One region of the Fictibacillus iocasae genome, then DNA from elsewhere that is predicted to be linked to it. Evidence: a T-box and tRNA genes for the amino acid it is inferred to sense, from the RefSeq annotation. Region 1 holds a T-box; the other holds one or more tRNA genes.
The links. A T-box is a leader RNA that pairs with one kind of tRNA and senses whether it is charged. The one in region 1 lies ahead of ACFQPF_RS06190 (valine--tRNA ligase), so its partner is inferred to be a tRNA-Val.

Region 1 (10,861 bases):
ATATCGATTATGTCCTGTCATGGGGTCCCCTCATTTTAGGACATGCTGATGATCAAGTGGTCGAAGCGCTAAAAAAAGCAGCGGAGATGGGAACCAGCTTTGGAGCACCGAGCGAATGGGAGACAAAGCTTGCCAAGCTTGTCATTGATCGTGTGCCGTCTGTTGAAGTGATCCGAATGGTGAACTCTGGCACAGAGGCGACCATGAGCGCTCTGCGCCTTGCAAGAGGCTACACAAGCCGCAGCAAAATCTTAAAGTTTGAAGGCTGCTACCATGGACATGGTGATTCGTTATTAATCAAAGCAGGCTCAGGTGTCGCGACACTCGGATTGCCGGATTCACCAGGTGTACCTGAATCGGTCGCTAGCAATACGATCACGGTGCCGTACAATGACCTGTCCAGCGTAAAATACGCTTTTGAACAATTCGGAGACGACATCGCCTGCATTATTGTGGAGCCGGTTGCCGGAAACATGGGAGTCGTACCTCCAGAGCCGGGTTTCCTGGAAGGTCTTCGGGAAATCACTGAAACATATGGCTCACTACTAATATTTGATGAAGTCATGACAGGCTTCCGTGTTGGCTATGAATGCGCGCAAGGATATTTTAACGTGACTCCTGACCTGACATGCCTTGGCAAAGTGATCGGCGGCGGACTTCCAGTCGGAGCATACGGCGGCAAGCGGGAGATCATGGAGAGGATCGCTCCGAGCGGACCGATCTATCAGGCGGGCACTTTATCCGGAAACCCGTTGGCGATGGCAGCCGGGTATCATACGTTAAGCCAGCTGACGCCGGAAACCTACGAAGAATTCACAAGAAAAGGTGACCGACTCGCTCAAGGTATTCGCGAAGCAGCGGAGAAATACGGCATCCCTCACCATATTAACCGTGCAGGGAGCATGATCGGCTTCTTCTTCACCGGTGAAAACGTAACAGACTATGAAAGCGCAAAATCATCCAACTTGAACCATTTCAAAAAATACTTCAAACTCATGCTCGAAAACGGAATCTCCCTTCCGCCATCGCAGTTTGAAGGACTCTTCCTATCAACCGCACACACAGACGAAGACATCGAAAAAACTATCAAAGCCTTCCACACCGTCTTCTCACAACTATAATAAACACACAAAAAACCGGCATCCATAGCCGGTTTTTTGTTTTGGAATTTGATCTGTAAAATACAAAACTTACATACTGAATAGCATTGCTATCTGAAAAAATGCTTTACGTTCATTGACTGTAGATAGTATATTCATTGCTTTTGATAAACATCTAGAATTCTTCTCTGAATAAGTTGATCGCAGTGAAAGGTGCCGACTCCAGCGGGATGAGTGAGAAGGTGAGACCTTCCAAAGGCGCTTGGCTAGCGGAAGGGCTCACCATGTCCAGCAGGAACGGCTAGCCCCTCGAGGTCAAATGAGTAAGTGCCCAATAAGTCACAAACCGATTCTTTAGGCCCCTTCCTCATTTGCTTGTCGGGGCTGAACGAGCCGTTCCTGCTTTTCTGCCCGCCACGCGGAAAGCGTGCACCTGTACCGGAGATCAACACTTCTTAGAATACTAGAATGTATAAATCAAAACCATTAAGTTTTCTTTCATAAGCCACAGACAAGGGGCATATACCTTAAGTGTATAACTATATGCATTGAAAGGAGGAGAAGGGCATGGGTCAATCCAAACTGCGTTTCTCCATTGAGGAGTCTGTCTGGTTGAAGAAGGGACAGGAAGTAGCTGAGGTATATGCATTATCTCTGGATCCGGAGATTTCAATCAAGGAAGAAAACGGGCAAGTTTCTATTACGGGTGCACTTGTGCTGAGCGGTGAATACGAGCCAGCCAGCGCAAAGGATGGTGACCAGTCTGATTTAGGCAGCAGTCAATTTAGTGAACAAGTCTCGTATCGCTCGTTAACACAGTTATCAGTTAAAGAAGATGGTCTGGTGGAGATTCAGCATCGTTTTCCTGTAGACATCACGATCCCTACCTATCGCGTAGAACGTGCCGATCAAATTATGGTAGCGGTCGAATCATTTGATTACGAACTTCCAAATCCAGCTTGCCTTGAGCTTTCCGCGTCTGTCTGCATAACGGGCATAAAAGATGAAAGACAGCAAGAAGCGGAAGAGAAGCCTGCCGCTGCAGAAGCATCGAAACCTGAGCCTGCTTCCTTCAGCCATCAAGTGAAAATGGAGGAAGATAGAGAGTCTTCTTCTATCTTTGCACCGTTTCAATTTGAGGCGCGTGCTCCTTATTCAGAGGAAAACAACGTGGCTCCTGAGCCAGTGTTCTTTGAGCAGGCAGAAGCCAGGCATCAGCCATACGAAACATCATTTGAATTCAAGGCGCAGAATGATTCGGATGCAGCAGGGTATTATGAGAATTCTTTGCATTCACTAAAATCGATCGCTGACCAAGAAGCTGAGCATTTCTCACAAGTCAGAAATGAAGAAGCAGCGCCAGTTCAGTATGAAAGCTTTGAAGCAGCATATGAGGCGGAAGCAGAGCAGCATGAAGAATCATACACTCCTGCATACGAGGCGTACCAGCAGGAAGAACAGCAATGGCAGCAGCCTGAATATTACGAAGAACAAGAGCCTGCATACGAAGCGAATGCAAGCTATAGTCAACAGCCAGCTTATGAAGCGCCATATGCTGAGCAGGTCACGGAAAAGAAAGAAGAGCCTGTAAAAAAGAGAAAAGAATATACACAAGATGAAAATGCTCTTTATTTAACGAAGATGCTTGACCGTGATGAGGAGAAGTTCTCCAAGATGAAGATGTACATTCTTCAGCGCGGAGATTCTCTTGACAGGATCTGTGATCGTTACGACGTGTCGATCAACACCTTGCTGAGAGTCAACCGGTCGATCCAGCAAGATCAAGTGAGTGCCGGGCAGATCATTTATATCCCTGTGTCCTCTTCCCGGTAGCGGGTGATTATATGGAGATGCTTAATCTATTAAAAGACAGATACGGACTGGCTGATGTAACTTGGAAAGATCATCCTTCTATTATCAACAGCAGCAGCGGGTGCAAAAAAATACGGTTTTGGACAGACAAAAATCTGCTGCTGTGGCATACCGCTTATCGTGATGAAGCGGGAAAGAAAGACAGCCCTTTCCTTGACAGAATGATCCGTACAATAAAAGGAGAAAGCTCCGTTCCTTTTCAAGAAAAATGGCTTACCCTGCATGACTGCAGTGAAGAACCGTATGACATGATAGGGTTTGAAAAAGATTGGGGCGCGCTTCTCTCAAAGCTCTTAACCGCTGGACAAAAGAACTATGCACACATGGTTCTGCAGCCGGATGCGAGTGAGTTTGATTTTCAATCCTTGCTGGATTTTGCGCTGCCGTTAACGAAGACTTCTAGCAGCTTAAGCATGATCAGGCTCAGCTTGGCTGAAGCAAGAAAGCGGACTCAGCAGGCACTTTCATTGATTCGTTTGGCAGATGGTTGTGAACCACCTGTGCTGAATCAAGAAATCAGTACAAAGAATGGCTGGAAGGTATTGAACTTTTTGTTTTTTGAAGCAGGAGCAGGAGTACCTGTCAGAAGCTTTGAACCTCTCAAGCAGTTTTTGCAAGAATGGATAGCATCATGCGGGTCTTCATCTTTAAAAAAGCTGTTAACCGAAGTGAATAAAGGCTTTCCTTTGCATGAGGAACAAGGGTTGCTCCTTACTGCCGAAATTATGATGCCAAAGGAATTGGATAAATGTATAAGACAGCTGCAAACGGGCGGGCTGGAAGAGACCGTGTTATGTATGGATCGGTTTGCAAGAGAATGGGAGCTTAACCGGAGGCTGCTCATGGCAGTAACGGAATGGATGGATGACAACAGAAAGAAGGTGGCCCTGTGACAACAGGTGGAGATTTCCAAAATTATGGGCCTGTTCTGTTTTATTATGATCTGTATCCAGAAAGAATTGAATCTTACGGCAAAGTAAAAAAAGTGATCACCAAAAGAGGGACGTTCGCCTTAAAGGAAGCAGCGATGGAAGACGGTGAAAGAGAATGGTTTACTCATGTAATTCAGCGTCTATCAGAAATCGGTTTTCATCAGGTGGTGCCACTCTACCCGACCAAATACGGTGACTATACGGTAAAGCAAGGATCTAAAGTCTACTATCTCATGCCATGGTTTCCTTCTTCAGAAAGAGCCGCACCATTTCAGGATGAGGTGCTGATCGATTACCTTGCCAAAATTCATTCTTTAACAGTGAAGGAACAGGATTTTCTGACAGAAGTGGCTGATCAGTCATTTCAATATTTGATGGGTCGGTGGGAAAGCCGGCAGTTTGAAATGGAACGGTTCACGGAGCTTGCGGAACAACGAACGTATATGGCACCATTCGAACTGACCTATTTAAGCCATTTTCACCAGACCATGCGCATGGCAGAAGATGCGAAACGCTCGCTGAACAGCTGGCATGAAGGATGCAAAAGGGAAAAGAGGTACCGCAGTGTCTTGTGCCACGGCAAGGTGTCACGCAGCCACCTGCTGTACAGCCAGAGTGGAGAAGGCCATCTGTTTAATTTTGAGAAAGCGGTACTTGATACACCGGTCAGAGATCTGGCAATGTATTTCCGGAAAGCGGCTCATAAAAGCTCTTGGAAGATGGATGATGGGTTCGCTTTGTTAAAACGGTATGAAAAACAATTTCCTTTGCTTTATGAGGAGAGAGAACTGCTGATCAGCTATCTTTCGTTCCCGGAGCCTATCTTTAACGCAGTAGACGCCTATCAGAGCAATTCCAAGCTCTCTCAGATTGAGGTGGTTCACGTTTTGGAGAGCCGCTTATCCGCAATGAAAAGAATCCGTGATTTTTGCGAGCACTTATCCCGCTTTCCCCTCGCTGGCGAACAGCAGCCGGGCGATTCAGCACCTCCTCATAACGAAGGTCACATATAGATTCGCTATATGTGGCCTTTTTTTAAGCTACTAATTTCACAAACGTTGTTACATTTAGAATTCTAAGAAGTCGTTGATTCCGTTACAGGCGCACGCTTATCCAGAGGGGTGTAGCGAAAAGCGCGAGTGGGCTCGTTTAGCCTAGGGCAAGCAAATGAGAAAGGGACCTAAAGAATCGGTTTTTGACTTATTGGGCACTGGCTCATTTGACCTCGAGGGGCTAGCGCCGTAGCTAGACAAGGTGAGATATCCGCCGCCATGCGCCATTGGAAGGTCTAACCTGTCTCGCTCATCCGCTGGAGTCTGCGACTTTACTACAAAGGTGAAGTTCAGTAAATCTCTGTTTGCAAAATCAAATCAATTAAACATGTACAGTTTTGTTATCAATTTCCTTTAGCAAATCATCGGTAAAAGGATGGATTAAACTGTTTTAAAGGACTTCATATGAAAACAATACGTGCAGTATCAGCAGGATGAACAGGATAAAAAAATCAATATACGCTGGGAATAGTATGGTTCTTATGAGCTGAAAAATGAACAGCGGGACGGTCAGCTGACCTATCGCGCTTTTTAGTGTGCGAAACCAAGAAGGCGATCTGTACCGGCCGATGAAGCGGCGTCTCATTGTCATCACCCTTATTTTAATTTTTCCGAGTAAGTAATTTAGTGTATGCCAGCAGCAGTTTCTGGTGAAAATGACTATACATATTCGTTCATACAGCATACACTGATCATGACAATCCTTTTTCTATTGACGAGGAAAAGGGAGCAGTATAAAATAAAAACATCTTTTATATGAACGCTAAGAAGGGGAAGAGTACATTTCACGCCTTTAAAGAGAGGGAAACGCTTGGTGAAAGTTTCCTAAGGAACGTGTGATGGAAGGTCGCCCTGGAGCATTTTCTTTGAACAGGATTTCTGCTAGAAGAAGACGGGTTCAGCCGTTATCTGTTAAGTGTACGCATGCTTTATGATGCGTAAATTAAGGTGGTACCGCGGAAACAGCTTCTTTCGTCCTTTGGATGATAGAGGCTTTTTTATTTTTCAGAAAGTAAAAGGAGGAATTCTTATGTCAACGGAACAGCATCAAATCTCGATGCCGACGAAATATGATCCGAAAGCAACGGAGAGCAGCTGGTATGAATTCTGGCTGAAGGGAAAGTTTTTTGAAGCAACAGGTGATGAGAACAAAAAGCCTTATACGGTGGTAATCCCGCCGCCAAACGTAACCGGGAAACTTCATCTCGGGCACGCTTGGGACACGACACTTCAGGATATCCTAACACGCACGAAAAGGATGCAAGGCTATGATGTGCTATGGCTTCCAGGTATGGACCATGCCGGCATCGCTACACAAGCTAAGGTAGAAGGGAAGCTGAGAGAAGAAGGCATCTCGCGCTATGACCTTGGACGTGAGAAGTTCCTTGAAAAGTCGTGGGAATGGAAAGAAGAGTACGCTGAATTTATCCGCAACCAATGGTCAAAGCTCGGACTCGGGCTGGATTATTCAAGAGAGCGCTTTACGCTGGATGAAGGCCTTTCTGACGCAGTAAAAGAGGTGTTTGTTAAGCTGTATAACAAAGGCTTGATCTACCGCGGTGAATACATCATTAACTGGGATCCGCAGACGAAAACGGCGCTTTCAGATATTGAAGTCATCCATCAGGATGTTCAAGGTGCGTTTTATCACATGAAATACCCATTAGCGGACGGCAGCGGATACATTGAAGTAGCGACAACACGCCCGGAAACAATGCTTGGCGATACGGCGATCGCTGTGCATCCGAAAGACGAGCGCTATCAGCATTTAATCGGCAAGAAAGCCATTCTGCCGATTGTCGGACGCGAGATCGAGATTGTAGGCGATGATTATGTTGACATGGAGTTTGGGTCGGGTGCCGTAAAAATTACACCGGCACATGATCCGAACGACTTTGAAATTGGCAACCGTCATAACCTAGAGCGTGTACTCGTTATGGACGAAGGCGGAAAAATGAACGATAATGCGGGTGCGTATAAAGGGCTAGACCGTTTTGAATGCCGCAAGCAGATCGTAAAAGATCTTCAAGACCAAGGTGTTCTTTTCAAAATTGAAGAGCACATGCATTCCGTTGGCCACTCTGAAAGAAGCGGTGCGGTTGTTGAGCCGTACTTGTCGACACAATGGTTCGTTAAGATGAAGCCTCTCGCCGAAGAAGCGATCAAGCTGCAATCATCGGACGATAAGGTCAACTTTGTACCTGGACGTTTCGAGAATACGTACATGCGCTGGATCGAGAACATCCGTGACTGGTGTATCTCCCGTCAGCTTTGGTGGGGACACCGCATTCCGGCTTGGTACCATAAAGAAACAGGTGAGATCTTCGTTGGACATGAGGCACCAGCTGACATCGAAAACTGGGAACAAGATACAGACGTGCTTGACACGTGGTTCTCTTCTGCTCTGTGGCCCTTCTCAACGATGGGCTGGCCGGACAAGGAAAGTGCAGACTACAAACGTTATTTCCCGTCGAATGTCCTTGTAACAGGCTACGATATTATTTATTTCTGGGTTGCGCGCATGATCTTCCAATCGCTTGAATTTACCGGCAAGCAGCCGTTTAATGATGTTCTCATTCACGGTCTTGTCCGCGATTCAGAAGGCCGCAAAATGAGTAAATCGCTTGGCAACGGGGTCGATCCGATGGATGTGATCGAAAAGTACGGTGCAGATGCGCTTCGTTTCTTCCTTTCAACAGGAAGCTCACCTGGCAACGACCTCCGCTTCTATTGGGAAAAAGTCGAGTCCACGTGGAACTTTGCGAACAAGATCTGGAACGCGTCACGTTTCGCTCTCATGAACATGGACGGCATGAAATATGATGAAATCGATTTATCTGGAGAGAAATCTCTTGCTGATAAGTGGATACTTACACGTTTGAACACAACGGCAGAAGAGGTAACACGACTGATCGATGCGTACGAGTTCGGTGAGGTAGGACGCTTGCTTTACAACTTTATCTGGGATGACTTGTGTGACTGGTATATCGAGATGGCAAAGCTTCCGCTATACGGAGAAGATGAAAGCGCAAAGAAAATGACTCGATCTGTTCTCGCGTATGTCCTAGATCAGACGATGAGAATGCTGCACCCGTTCATGCCGTTCATAACAGAAGAAATCTGGCAGCATCTTCCGCATGAAGGAAAATCGATCACGGTCGCATCTTGGCCGGTGAAAAGGGAAGAACTGCATTTCCCAGAGGCGGCGAAAGACATGGCACTCGTTACAGAAGTGATTCGTACTGTGCGTAACATCCGCTCGGAGATGAACGTGGCGCCGAGCAAACCGATCGAGCTTCAGATCAAACCGAAAGACGGAGAGGTTCAAAAAGCACTTGAAGCGAACCGAACCTACCTGATGCGTTTTTGTAACCCGAGTGAACTCGTAATCGACGCAGGCATTTCTGCACCAGATAAATCAATGAGTTCAGTATTGACAGGTCTGGAAATGTACCTGCCGCTTGAAGGGCTGATTAACATTGATGAGGAGATCCAGCGTCTTGAAAAAGAACTGGAAAAGTACAATAAAGAAGTGGAACGTGTTCAAAAGAAACTTAGCAATCAAGGTTTTGTCGCGAAAGCACCTGAGAAAGTGATAGAAGAGGAACGCGCGAAAGAAAAGGATTATATAGAAAAACAGCAGCTCGTCAAGCAGCGGATCGCTGAGCTTCGAGCATAATGAAAACCCGGCAGGTTACTCTGCCGGGTTTTTTATCGTGCTGATAATGTGCTGCAGATACATTCGAACGATGTTAACGGTAGAGCAAGAAGACAATGTCCGGCTGCCGGCAACGTCTTCGATCTCATTAAATAGAAAATTTCCACTCTCATCGAACAAAAAATCGATGCCAGCCATTCCGATTGGCAGGAGGCTGATAATTTTTTCTACCAGTGCCGTCTCTTTGTGGTTTAAATGATAGTATTCCGCTCTTCCTCCAAGTGAGAAATTTGCTCTGAAATCGGAATCTGAGCTTCGCAGTACGGCGCCAGCTATTTTATTTCCAACGACAAAAACTCTTACATCTTTTCCAGGTGTGCCTGCCAGCTGCTGCACGATCCAGTTGCGTGCACCGCTTTCATTCATGCATGATGTCAGTTCTTCGGCATTGGAGACGAGGTGGACTTCATTACCGCCTCTACCTCCATTTTCTTTTACAACGACTGGAAAGAGAAAAGAATGGGTATCTTGGTTCCAATGTTTCAAATCGATGAAAAGTGTATCTACCATCGGAATGCCTTGAGAGGCCAGAAACTGATGGGTGCGCGCTTTATCATTGGCCATATGAGAGAGGCTCGATGGATTAAACACCTTGATGTTCATGTTCTCGAGCTGCAAGGTAAATAATGAATCTATACAGCGGACAACAGCAAAATCAGGCAGCTTTGTTTCTTTCCCGCCATATTCAATGAAGAGCTGGCCGCCTCTAACACCATACATGAAACGTTCTCTTTCCATGAAGTGAAGTGAGAGCTGAAGCTGATGCGCTTCTTCAATAAACCAGTCAATATAGGCTTGGTTTTTTGCGGCATCGTCTGCCGTATACACGATCCAGCCTTCTCGTTTCACCATTTTCGTTTCATCCATATACGATCTCCTTTATGTACGAAAGCATATAATCTGCCACATTAATGCCAGTGCAGTGGAAGATGCTCTCTATATGTGCGTTGGAGTTTACCTCACACACGGTCGGACCTTCTTTTGTAAACAATAAATCGACTCCGGCAAAATCTGTTCCAACAGCCCGTGCAGCCGCTACCGCTAATGCCTTTTCCTCTGCTGTAGGGCTGTAGTTCTCTGCTGTTCCTCCAGAAGTGATATTTGCTCTGAAATCAGAGACTGACCGGCGGATCATGGAAGCGACCGGCTCTCCTCCAATGACATTGATTCGAATATCACGGCCATTGCTTTCAGATATAAATTCTTGCACCACATACTCGACTCCATCTAGTTCACGGATTTTCTCTTGCAGTTCGTTTTTAGAGTGTACAAGGTAAACCTGTTGTCCGAATGATCCATATGCTTCTTTAACAATCATCGGAAAGGTGAATTCATGCATGTACATCTCGATATGCCGTTCATTATGATCCGGTGTGAACAGTTTAGGAGAAGACATCGTTTTTGGAAAAGGTATCCCCTGCAATGCTAATTGTTCGTACATGAGTGTTTTGCTGTCACATACTTCAATGGACGAAGAAGAATTAAAGACAGGCACGTTCATCCTTTCAAGCTGACGCGCGAGCAGGACATCCTTATCACCAAACAGTACAAAATCGGGAAGCGAGCCTGACTTTTGGCCAGTCAGCGTGCATCTTCCAGATTGAAACACAGTAAGAATTTCATTGTTCGGAACGAGTTCAGCCCGAATGCCCGCCTGGCTTGCTGCAGCGGCCATCCATTCGGCATAGCTGATAAACTTTTTTTGACTCAAGCTGCCATTATATACAATCCAGCAATTTTCACTCATACACGGTGCTCCTGTTCTCTGTTTGCGGTATAGAATACGGTAAAGATATACTGAATGAAGAAGATACAAGTACCTATTGCTACTATAAACAAGCGGAAGAGACATGAAAAGCACAATATGAATGGAGCTACAGATCATGCAGAATTACGAGGAAATGAATAACTATCTAGGTTTAAAGAAAGGCGGAAGGATTAGTCCAGGACTAGCGTCCATGAACAGGATACTGAAAAAGCTGGGAGATCCGCATCGTGCAGTAAAGACCATACACATTGCCGGTACAAACGGGAAAGGATCCACAGGAGCGTATTTGCAAGGGATGCTGACCGAAGCAGGCTACACAGCCGGTGTTTTTTCGTCCCCTTTTATGCATACTGTCAACGAGCATATACAGGTAAATGGTTCGGCGATTGGGGATGAAGAGCTGATAAGAGTATTAGATA
Region 2 (10,861 bases), on a different contig from region 1:
CTGGCAATATCCTCTGGGACGCCGACCCGATTAGACAGATGCTGGTCATGATCCACTTCTCTTAGCGATGAATAATCTCCTGTTTCAATCCACCCAGGGCTAATGCAGTTCACTCGGATATGAAATGGACTGAGTGATACAGCCAAGGCATGGGTCAATGCCACTATTCCTCCCTTGGAAGCCGCATACGCTTCCGTGTCGGGTTCAGACATGGAAGCTCGTGTTGATGCTATATTGATAATGACACCGTTCTCTTGTTTCTTCATTATTTTGGCACCTTCACGTGAGCAGAGGAACACACCCCGTAAGTTGGTGTTCAACACGGTATCCCACTCTTCCACATCCAGCTCAAACAGCGATTTATAAATCATTTTACCCGCGTTGTTAACGAGTGCGTCAAGCTGCCCCACTGAAGCGAACAATGCTTTTACGGCTTCAGGATCAGACACATCGGCAGCTTTTGCTGTGATTTCAGCCTCAGGATGAGAAATCTTGAACTCTGTTCTTACCTTGGCCAATGCCTGATGATCAATGTCTGTCAGCACAGCATTCCATCCTCTTTTTAGAAAATACGAAGCAATCCCTTTTCCGATTCCATTTGCCGCTCCTGTTATCAATACGGTTCGTTTGTTATTCATATGACGCCTCCAACTGTAAATTTTTGTCGATTGATAGGAAGTTTTCCCGAAACCCTTAAAAATCAACTATCTTCTTACGATAGTATGTATATACCTTTTTAGAGAGATTGTCATTCAGGGGGCCGCAGGAATGGACTATTTAATAGAATTAAAAAGAAAGCAGCTGATTCACACAGCAAGGGTTTTCGGGATGACAGCCAATGAGACCATACGGTGCAGCCAGGAGCTTGACAGGCTGCTTGACCTTCTTCAGACGTTAAAGAAAACCAGTGCATAAAGAAAGGCCGGTTAGGCTGAAACGATGCTGTTTCAGTCTTTTGTTTGTGTAAGGCTAATCTCAATTTCTCAATTTTCAACTAAGAGCCCGAACAGAATCGCTCATCATTTATTTCTATAAATTAAAACAGAGCCGCTCAGCAGTTGAGCGGCTCTGTTTATCTATGTATTCTTATTCATATCAAAGTTATGGTGACCCGAGAGGGGTTCGAACCCCCGACCTCTACCCTGTCAAGGTAGCGCTCTCCCAGCTGAGCTATCGGATCAACTTATGTATTAAAGACAATACCTACTTTACTCGAAAGCAAGCAAGCTGTCAACTAGATTACGAAACTTTTTTCTTCTTTTTTTTCGTAAGGGACAGGTACCGGTACCAACCTAGCCAAACCGCTTCTGATCAGCATGCCTTGATTAATGGTACCGGACCCCTTAATTTAAAACGTCACCCGATCTTTTCTTCCTCATCATGCAGTTTCAGTTCAATCGGGCTGAGGTTCTCTTCTCTGTCGCGCAGCCTGTGTGCCAGCCTGCTAGATGCGTTCGCAGCAATGCTTGCAACAAGATCATCGAGGAACGTATGAATACCTTCTGATGTTTTCGTATCCAGTTTGCGGATGATGCCAGTCTTATATTTGTCCAGATGGCCGAATGTAGTGACTGCGATACTTCCATAACCGAATACAGCTCCAAGGGCAATCGTTTCATCGACGCCGAACAAGCCTTCATCACTTTCAACGATGGACTGCAATGGCTCTGATAGCATCTTTCTTTCTGCCAGTTTATCCAGTTCTACTCCGACAAGCACCGCGTGCTGAATCTCACGCTTGGTAAGCACGGCCTCTACGCTCTCCACACACTCTGCCAGCGATAAGTTCGGGGAAAAAGGCGCCTGCATTTCATAGACGATCTCAGCTATATCAGGTGTCGTAACACCTCGTTCAATCAGCAAGGCTCTAGCGGCTGCTTCCACATCACGACTGTGCACTCTTCTGTTCAAAACATCACCTCATTCATAATGGTAAGCGTTTAGCGAAATCGATTAGTACGTTTATTATACCATCTTATGTTAAAATGAACGCGATGTAAGCGCTTATTTATATTTACGTTCTTTTTTTCAAGGAGGCAAAAAAGATGGCTATACTGCAAGGAAAGATAGAAGACCGCTCCCTTTACAGCGCGCAGTTAAATGAGGAGATCGAGTTATTTGTCTATCTTCCACCCAAATACTCAACACTCATTAAATATCCGGTATTAATTGCACAGGACGGACGAGATTACTTTCAGCTTGGCAAACTGGCAAAGACGGCAGACCGGCTGATGACAGATGAGTCAATAAGAGAATTCATCCTCATTGGTGTCCTTCATAAAGGAATTGATGACCGTAACCGCAAATACCGCCCAGAAGGAGACAAGCATGATGCCTATCTCAAATTCCTAGCTCATGAACTTGTTCCATGGATCTCAAAAGAATTCAACACCCTGATGCTCGGTGGATCCACCGCGCTGATAGGCGATTCATTAGGAGGCTATATCTCATTAAAAGCGGCAACACTCTATCCTCACACGTTCGGAAAGCTCATCCTTCAATCTCCTTATGTGCCAGAGGTTTTAATGGAAGAGATAAAGTCCAGCGATAAAATGCAGACTATTCAAATCTATCAATCCATCGGAACTGAAGAATCTGCCTTTAAGGTCCCGAGCGGTGAGGTGAAAAATTTTCTCGATCCTAACAGAAAGCTTCACCAGATTTTAACAGATAAAAACTTGCACTATGAATACAAAGAATTTCAAGGCGGACACCTATGGGCTCACTGGCAGCATGATATCGAACCCGCTCTTATCTTTATGTTTCAAGACTGACGGCAGTGGGAAAGTGACAGAATGTTGTGATATACTAGGCAAAAAGATGAGGAGGACCACTTATGAAATATGGAATTGCAATGTTTCCATCTAAAATGCTGCAGGATAAAGTTAATTCTTACCGTAAACGCTATGATCCGCACTATGCTTTAATCGCTCCTCACATTACGTTGAAAGATCCTTTTGAAGCTGACGAGAATGAAGTTAAGAGCATCATCTCCTATATTGAGCGGATCGCGGCAGAGACGGATCCTATAACGATCGATATTACAAAAGTAAGCTCATTTTACCCTGTCAACAATGTGATTTATTTAAAAGTGGAAGAAAACAGCAATCTTTCCGCTCTTCATGACCAGTTATATTCTGGACCGCTTGAGCATGAGCAGCCTTATAATTTTGTTCCGCATCTGACATTAGGCCAAAAATTATCTGATGACGAACACTCCGATGTTTTAGAAAGACTGAAAATGCTCGATATCCGTCATTCTGAGACGATTGACCGTTTCCAGCTTCTCTATCAGCTTGATAACGGATCATGGACCGTATATGAAACATTCAGATTGAAAGGAAGGTCCGGCCGTTAGAATGCAGATTCAAACCTACTTATCGACTGATGAAGGATTTCTTGACGCATTGGCCATCAGGAAAAACGTTTTCGTCATAGAGCAGGAAATACCGGAAGAAGAGGAAATTGACCACCTTGAAGGAGAATCTCTTCATTTTGTCTTGTATGTGGACAGCATGCCGGTCGGCGCGAGCCGGTTAAGAGCATATGGCGACGGAGGAAAAGTGGAACGCGTTTGCGTCGAAAAAAGGTTTCGCAAAAAAGGTCTTGGTGATGAATTGATGAAAGCCATGGAGCACTATTCCTTGCAAAAGGGGTATAGCTCTCTTACATTAAACGCACAAACTCAGGCTGAACCCTTTTATAGTAAACTAGGATACACGACGATTTCTACTGAAACGTTTCTTGACGCAGGAATACCCCACGTGACCATGAAGAAAACATTGGCCCCTTAAATGAGGGTCAATGTTTTTTTGTTTACAAGCTTTTGTATTGGTCCACACTAATACAAAAAGGAGTGTGAGCGGTGAACATCGGGTCATTGACTGCTGAACTATTTTTTGGATTTATTGCGTTGTTTATTTTGACGAAAGTACTGGGCAAAACTCAAATCACCCAGCTGACACCCTTTGATTTCATTTCATCCCTTATCCTCGGTGAACTGCTCGGAAATGCTATTTATGACTCAGAAACAAACTTATGGATGATATTTTATGCGGTCGCTGTTTGGGGTGGTCTAGTTTACGGTATTGAAATCTTGTCTCAGAAAGTCAAAGGAATGCGAAAAATGCTGGAAGGAGCTCCATCAATTGTCATTCGAGAAGGCTTAATCGTAAGGGAAGAATTAAAAAGGAATAAGCTTGATGTGAATCAGCTGCAAAACCTGATCAGACAGAAAGGCTATTTCAGTATGAGAGAGATTCATTACGCTATCCTTGAAACGAATGGCACCATTTCTGTTCTGCCCAAATATATGTATGGCTCAGCCAACCGAGAGGAGCTTCATCTTCAAGGAAAAGAAGCCGAGCTTCCTGTTACTGTAATTATTGATGGAGAGACGATCTATGACAATTTAAAGACGGCACAGTTGACAGAAAACATGCTGAATCAGCTGCTATCCAACCAAGGCTTTCACTCTATAAAAGAGGTGATGTATGCCGAAATGGTGGAAGGTGAACTGCACGCTATGCCGATACAGCTTCCTAAGAAAATTAGATCAACTCATTAACATACAATCCGGCTGTACAGCCAGCATTTCGAATGTACTCTGTTCTAGGACGCAGCATTTGCTCCTTTTTTCTTGCATCCCGTAGCGAAAGCTGAACCGGAATGACAGAAGAGATGCGCGGCAATCCCTTTGAACGGTGAAGCATCCTTTCTGCATACTGCACTGAGGTAAAATTCGTTATTGGCAATAGGTACGACATTCGAAACCCCTCCTTTTCCTTCGATACCCAGAATGGTTTAAATGTATGCAAAAAAGAGCACCTGTCGCTTTTATTCACAGCAGGCGGCTCTTTTTTCTGTTAAACCCAAGGATCATAAAGTGAACTTGAGCAGTCGTTCTTTTTCTTTTTCTTCTTTGGATTACAGACATCGCACCAGTTGGATGAAGAGGAGGAAGATTCACAGACATAGCTGCTGGACGAAGACGATTCACAGACATAGCTGCTCGAACTTGAGCTTGAACAGGAGCTCGAGGATGATGACGACGATTCTCGGATATAGCTGCTAGAAGATTCTGGAATATAACTGCTTGAGGAAGACGATTCTGGTACAATGCTGCTGCAGCTGGATGACGACTCTGGCACATAGCTGCTGGAAGAAGATTCTGGGATATAGCTGCTCGTGCTGGAACATTTCAAGGATGATTCATGCTTATGGCTGCTAGATGACTCTGACCAGCAATCCTCTTCTTTAATAATGACCTTTTTGGCACGGATGATAATCTTATCGGTGTAGTAGATTTTCTTCTTATCGTAGGATTCTGACATTCTACAACCTCCTTCTCGGTATAGTACATTTTATGCACTTGACCAAAGAAGGGGTATAGGCACACTGCCTAAAAATTGACCGCAATATGATTAACGGCCTTCGTCTTATAATTTTGCTTATGAAAATACAGAAACGCTTCCACTGTAATGTTGTTGTCGATCTGTTTTTTAAATGGAATCTGGAAATCATTTAATGAGAGCTGTCCTCCTGGAGCAAGGACTGTCTCTTTTAATGGGCATATCCATAGTTCACCACGGTCTTTTGCACTGGCCGCCCATTCATTGTCCATATACATCCATTGTGACTGCCCGATTTCTTCTGCCGATGGATTGGACAATAGTGAAAGGATCTTCCCTTTCATCGCAGCAGCCTCGGCGGGTAAGAACCTGAAACAGATGTGGGGGTTCGTAATGGGCTGAAGCCCTGTATTTTCCATATGAATGGAGCCTCGAATGAAACCGTTTTTCTCTTCTGTAAAGATAACAGAGTAATCAAAATAGCTGGTACAGCGTACCTCTTCTTTCTCTTTGGCAGACGTTTCATGTGCAGCCCCCGCAGCATCTTCTCCTGCCAAGACAGGTTCTAGCATTCGATTGATGTTCAGCCTTTTTTCCATGCTCTTTATCCGCTGCTGGTATAAATCAATCTGCTGATCTTTTTCATTCAATTCAAGCTGAATCTTGCTGAGAAGTTCTTCATATCCGCTGATTCTCTTTTCAAGCTCCACATTTTCAGAACGCTTTAGCTTATATTCCAGCTCCTCCATTTCCGCTTTCAGATGAGTGAGTTCTTTTTCTTTTGTTTCCACAAGTTCGGCGTTCCCGTTTTGCTGCAGATCGCTTTCTAGCTTCTCAATTTGCTCTTCTGCGAATAATAATTTCTTCTCTAGATCAAGTGCCTTTTCTTTATAATATTCTGTTCGCGATATTAATCGTTCATAGCTTAATTTATCTTGTGTATTCATGCTGTTTCCCCCTTGAATGATAGGCTCCTTTTCTTATTGTATGTAGGTGGTGGCCTGCCTTTTCCTTTTTCAATCAAAAAAGAGGAGAATCCCTCTCCTCTTTTCCTCTAAAACGCTTATTATGGCTGATGTTTGAACTTGATATCTTCAAATGTTACGCAGTCCTCAAGTTCAATATCTCCTGAATCTGCACTAACGATGCCTGACTCGAACACCGTGACACCTTCTCCATCGATAAGCTGAACTTGGAACTGGTTTCTGCCGTCGCTTTGTACGATAGCAAGGTTAAAGTCGTAGGATTCACCGTTGGAGCTCGCCCGTCCTCCGCCGGATACTGTCAGCTTTAAGCCGTTTTGGCAAGGCTCGCAGCAAAGCGTATCTTGGTCGAATGATGTTGCTGTAAAGTTGAAATCCTTTTGCCCATCGCTCGTATTCGTATCGTTGAAGCTTAGGCGGAAAGTGCTGTTGGTAATGCTGCAGTTCGGGCAAATATCCACTAAGATAGCAAGCCTTCCGCTTTCTGTTGCGTTATTGCCAGTCAATCCGCTCGCCTCACCCTTTGCAGAGCAATCACAGTTCGGGCGCGGATAAATATCCGGGCATTGCTGCGGGAACGTGATCGGCGGGCACATGTTGACATCTTCTGGTGCTACAAGATCGTTTTCACGAGGTGAGCAGAACTTCGCCAGCACTTCAAGCTTCACTTCAGCTTCTACTTGAATATCGACACAGAATGTGATCTCGATATCAAAGCTCATCGGGGCTGGATTGTTCAACAGCACTGTACCTGAAGGAATTCTTGAAAAGATCTTTGTGATTCGGCAGAAGAGATCCGTGCCATCTGGATAGCAGAGGACGAATGACTCAAATACAGATGCGTTAACGATTAACTCTGTAACCACTTCTCCGGTTCGATCGACTACCTGAACTTTTACGTCAGTTGTGAACAGCAGATCAACAAGCTGAGCGTCGGCAAAGCCGCCGTTTAAGGAAACCGTGACGTTCCTTTTTTCTCCTACTTGTTCACACAGAAAATGTGCAGTGTGCTTTTTGCCCGGTTCGCTTTCGGAGAGCGGAAAGACTGGAGGTGTTTTTGGCACCTTTGTCACGATTCTAAGCGGTCTGCGGCAAGGGTCATCCATCGCTTTTTCTATCTTTTTGATCTGTTCTGGAGAGAAAGCGACAGATTTTCGGACAGTAAGTGAATCGGTCACCCAGTCGTAAACTTTCTGAACGCGTATACATTCATCCTGCAAGCTGTTCGCTGCTTTCGGGATGTGCTTGTGATTGTATCCCATCTTTTCCCTTCCTTTCCTCATCATGTTCTTAAGATTCCATACATACTATGGAATTGAAGCAGGTAATGACACAGAAACAGATGCCTATTTTTAGAAGAAAGCCGAGGTGTGGCATAGTGCAGGAATTGTATTTTAACAGCAAAATGATCTGTTCTGTCACAGAGAAGGAATATGAACAGTTCAAGCTTCTCTGTCCTTACTGGGGTTTAAGTTTAATAGAAGAAGCAAACGTTATATTAGGTGCTCTCTCCACTTTTATGATGGGTGTGCATGGCCTATCACCAAAAAAATTCAAACAGCTAAGCCAACTTTTGGAGCATACTGGAATATCCTTAACCAATCATCCAGAAGCTTCTGCCCTGCAGCACTTGTACATCCAATTAGAGCCTGTGCATCATGTGCCATTGAGTGTACGTACAGAATCAGGTGAAACCTTCTATTTAAACCCTGTTCAGCCAGATGGTGTGACGAGTGTTCAGAAGTCCGTGCACAAGCATATAACGTTAAAGCCTAAAAAAGGGAAGCTTCACATAACCATAAGCGCGGAGCATGAGACGAATATGTGTGAATATCTCTCTTATATGATCATCCAGATCTGCCTCCGCAAGGAATTCACTTCGCTGTCAAGCATTACAGAATGGGATTACCACACATTGAACGATAAACTATTGAATGTAATCGCTCCATCCTTTTCCTCTACTCAAAAAAGGATGACTGCTGAAAAGGCGGTTTCCTCCATTACCAGAAATAAAGAACCAGAAGAAAAAGCAATACGAACGGATGATTCCGATAGTTGGCAAATTGCCGAATCGGCCGTCTATCATTCCAATTCTGCAGACATACGTTCTCAACCAACACGTGTTCACCCGATAAATCCATTTCGCCAATCCAGCCCGCAGCGCTCTGTAATCTCACCCTTTCCCTCCTCTTATCCTAAAAAAAACACGGATGTCATCCGTCCATTTCAGTTAAATAAGCACACCCCGTCCCGAGGATCAGAATATAGTAATCATACGTTCCTGAATTTTAAAAAGGGGAGAGGCAAGGATGAATAAAAAGGATGTCCAAAAAAAATACACAGAGATAAAAGCAGCGAAAGCGAAAGCTGCTTCCAAAGTGAAAACGCTGTTCGGACCGCCTAAAAAGCAAGGCTGTTCTACTTGCGGCAAGGTAACATGGAAGCCTAAAAAAAACTCTTAACCCGCAGCCGGGAGATTCCTCCCGGCTTTTTTTGTTCTTTTTTATCCATTCATACACCAATCATCTATACCTTTGCGAGCTTGTCTGCATAAGCTGTAAAACGGGATGTTCTTAGCAAAAGAACATTTTCGTTATTGTCTTCTTAAGGCAAAGCAGTAGAAGGGAGATTTATTTAATAGATGGATTGGATATTAAAAAGCCAGAAAAAGCTGGATGAAAAACTTTTAAACCGTTTAAAATCGGTTCAATCTAACACTTCGCAAAAATCTGATCCTATTCCGCTACTCATCCGATTAACGAATGAGGCTAAAGCAAAAAAAATAACCGATTTATGCTCGTTAACAGCTGCGGAAAAAGAAACACATAACATTTCCGAAATTCATTTCTTAGCTGGGAGAATCAAGCTGGAAAACATAAGAAAGCTTGCCGATCACGCAGACGTAGCCATGCTCCATCTAGATGCTCCTGTTAAAGCGTCGCTGGATGTAGCCACACCTAGTGTAGGTGGATCATATGCAAAGAACGCGTTCGGATTGACAGGAAAGGGAGTCACGATTGCCGTTTTGGATACAGGCATCCATCCTCATCCAGATTTTGTACAGCCTGTTAATAGAATCGTCGAGTTCGTAGATTTTGTTCAAGGTCGGACAACTCCCTATGATGATAACGGCCACGGGACACATTGCGCCGGCTGTGCCGCGGGTAACGGCATCGCGTCTGGAGGAAAATATGTCAGCCCTGCTCCAGAAGCAACTCTTGTCGGCGTTAAAGTCTTGAACGCAACGGGTGATGGCAGCGTCTCGACGGTTATCGCGGGAATTAATTATTGCATACAAAACAAAGCACGATTAAATATTAAAATTATGAATCTCTCACTTGGTGTGGAAGCCTACACCTCCTACATCAATGATCCGCTTGCTCAAGCTTGTGAGTCCGCGTTTAATGCCGGAATTCTCGTAATAGCGGCCGCTGGGAATTCGGGTCCAGACGGAAAGGTCAATTCACCCGGTATCCATCCGCGTGTATTAACTGTAGGTGCCATCGATGACCGTGATACAGTTTCTCTTTCCGATGATATAAAGGCAGCCTATACCAGTGTAGGACCTACAATCGATGGGCTGTTAAAGCCTGATCTATTTGTTCCAGGCTCCAACATTACCGCTCCTATTTCTCCCAACTCAACCTTGACTTTTCAGTATCCTGGCCTTCTCGTCTTGAACGGACAATATATGAAAATTTCCGGTACATCCATGGCAACAGGATTGTGCTCGGGTGCTGCGGCTTTAATGCTGCAGGCATACCCCTCTTATTCTCCGCAGAGAATCAAGCTCATCATGCTGCAAACGATTCAAGTATTTAACAATGAAAATGAAGCACGCCTTCTTTTGCAGGAAGTGTTCAAGCTGACAACCTCTCAATAGCATTGTGATGCACAAAGCAAAGCGGCCGGATCTCCGGCCGCTCATTTCTTTTATATATATGTTTCCGTTACATAAGACACGATTTTCTCCACGCATTGTTCAAGGCTCAGATGAAGTGTATCTAACGTAATCTCTGGATTCAAGGGTTCCTCGTACGGAGCACTGATTCCAGTGAAATCACCGATCAAGCCGCTTCTCGCCTTCTTATATAGCCCTTTAGGATCGCGTCTCTCACACTCCTCTAGACTGCACTTCACATATACTTCGATAAAGCCTCCGCTCTCAAACAAGCTTCTTACTTTCTGCCTGTCTGAATGATAAGGCGAAACAAAAGCAGACAGCACAATCACTCCTGCCTCTGTAAAGAGTTTCGACACTTCTCCAATTCGCCTTATATTCTCGGTACGGTCATTTGCTGAAAAGCCAAGGTCATTATTTAAGCCATGCCTGATATTGTCACCATCCAGCAAATATGTGGAGATGCCACGTTCATGGAGAGCCTTTTCTACGTGTGCCGCGATCGTTGACTTCCCTGAACCAGAAAGACCTGTGAACCATAGCACGGTACTCTTATGGCCGTGCAGCTTCTCGCGGTCCTGTTTGCTAACAGACATGTTTTGCCAAAAGATGTTTTTATCCATTTT

Region 2: it has a tRNA-Val gene. The T-box ahead of ACFQPF_RS06190 (valine--tRNA ligase) is inferred to sense a tRNA for this amino acid. The anticodon was not compared.

The regions. Positions count from the first base shown of each region.
Region 1 covers NZ_JBHTCP010000012.1:46,437-57,297, reverse strand. Annotated here, with positions in the region: gene hemL (glutamate-1-semialdehyde 2,1-aminomutase) at 1-1,121, shown strand, start outside; gene spoVID (stage VI sporulation protein D) at 1,668-2,933, shown strand; gene ACFQPF_RS06200 (hypothetical protein) at 2,945-3,865, shown strand; gene ysxE (spore coat protein YsxE) at 3,862-4,917, shown strand; T-box leader at 5,713-5,939, shown strand; gene ACFQPF_RS06190 (valine--tRNA ligase) at 5,987-8,635, shown strand; gene ACFQPF_RS06185 (ATP-grasp domain-containing protein) at 8,651-9,541, opposite strand; gene ACFQPF_RS06180 (ATP-grasp domain-containing protein) at 9,534-10,421, opposite strand; gene ACFQPF_RS06175 (bifunctional folylpolyglutamate synthase/dihydrofolate synthase) at 10,558-10,861, shown strand, end outside.
Region 2 covers NZ_JBHTCP010000014.1:157,530-168,390, reverse strand. Annotated here, with positions in the region: gene ACFQPF_RS09160 (SDR family oxidoreductase) at 1-638, opposite strand, end outside; gene ACFQPF_RS09155 (Spo0E family sporulation regulatory protein-aspartic acid phosphatase) at 769-915, shown strand; tRNA gene ACFQPF_RS09150 (tRNA-Val) at 1,105-1,180, opposite strand; gene ACFQPF_RS09145 (phosphatidylglycerophosphatase A family protein) at 1,357-1,911, opposite strand; gene ACFQPF_RS09140 (alpha/beta hydrolase) at 2,046-2,774, shown strand; gene ACFQPF_RS09135 (YjcG family protein) at 2,837-3,358, shown strand; gene ACFQPF_RS09130 (GNAT family N-acetyltransferase) at 3,360-3,794, shown strand; gene ACFQPF_RS09125 (DUF421 domain-containing protein) at 3,866-4,567, shown strand; gene ACFQPF_RS09120 (hypothetical protein) at 4,551-4,766, opposite strand; gene ACFQPF_RS09115 (hypothetical protein) at 4,866-5,333, opposite strand; gene ACFQPF_RS09110 (hypothetical protein) at 5,402-6,298, opposite strand; gene ACFQPF_RS09105 (BMQ_0737 family morphogenetic spore coat protein) at 6,418-7,596, opposite strand; gene ACFQPF_RS09100 (hypothetical protein) at 7,713-8,651, shown strand; gene ACFQPF_RS09095 (hypothetical protein) at 8,644-8,796, shown strand; gene ACFQPF_RS09090 (S8 family peptidase) at 8,976-10,217, shown strand; gene cysC (adenylyl-sulfate kinase) at 10,268-10,858, opposite strand.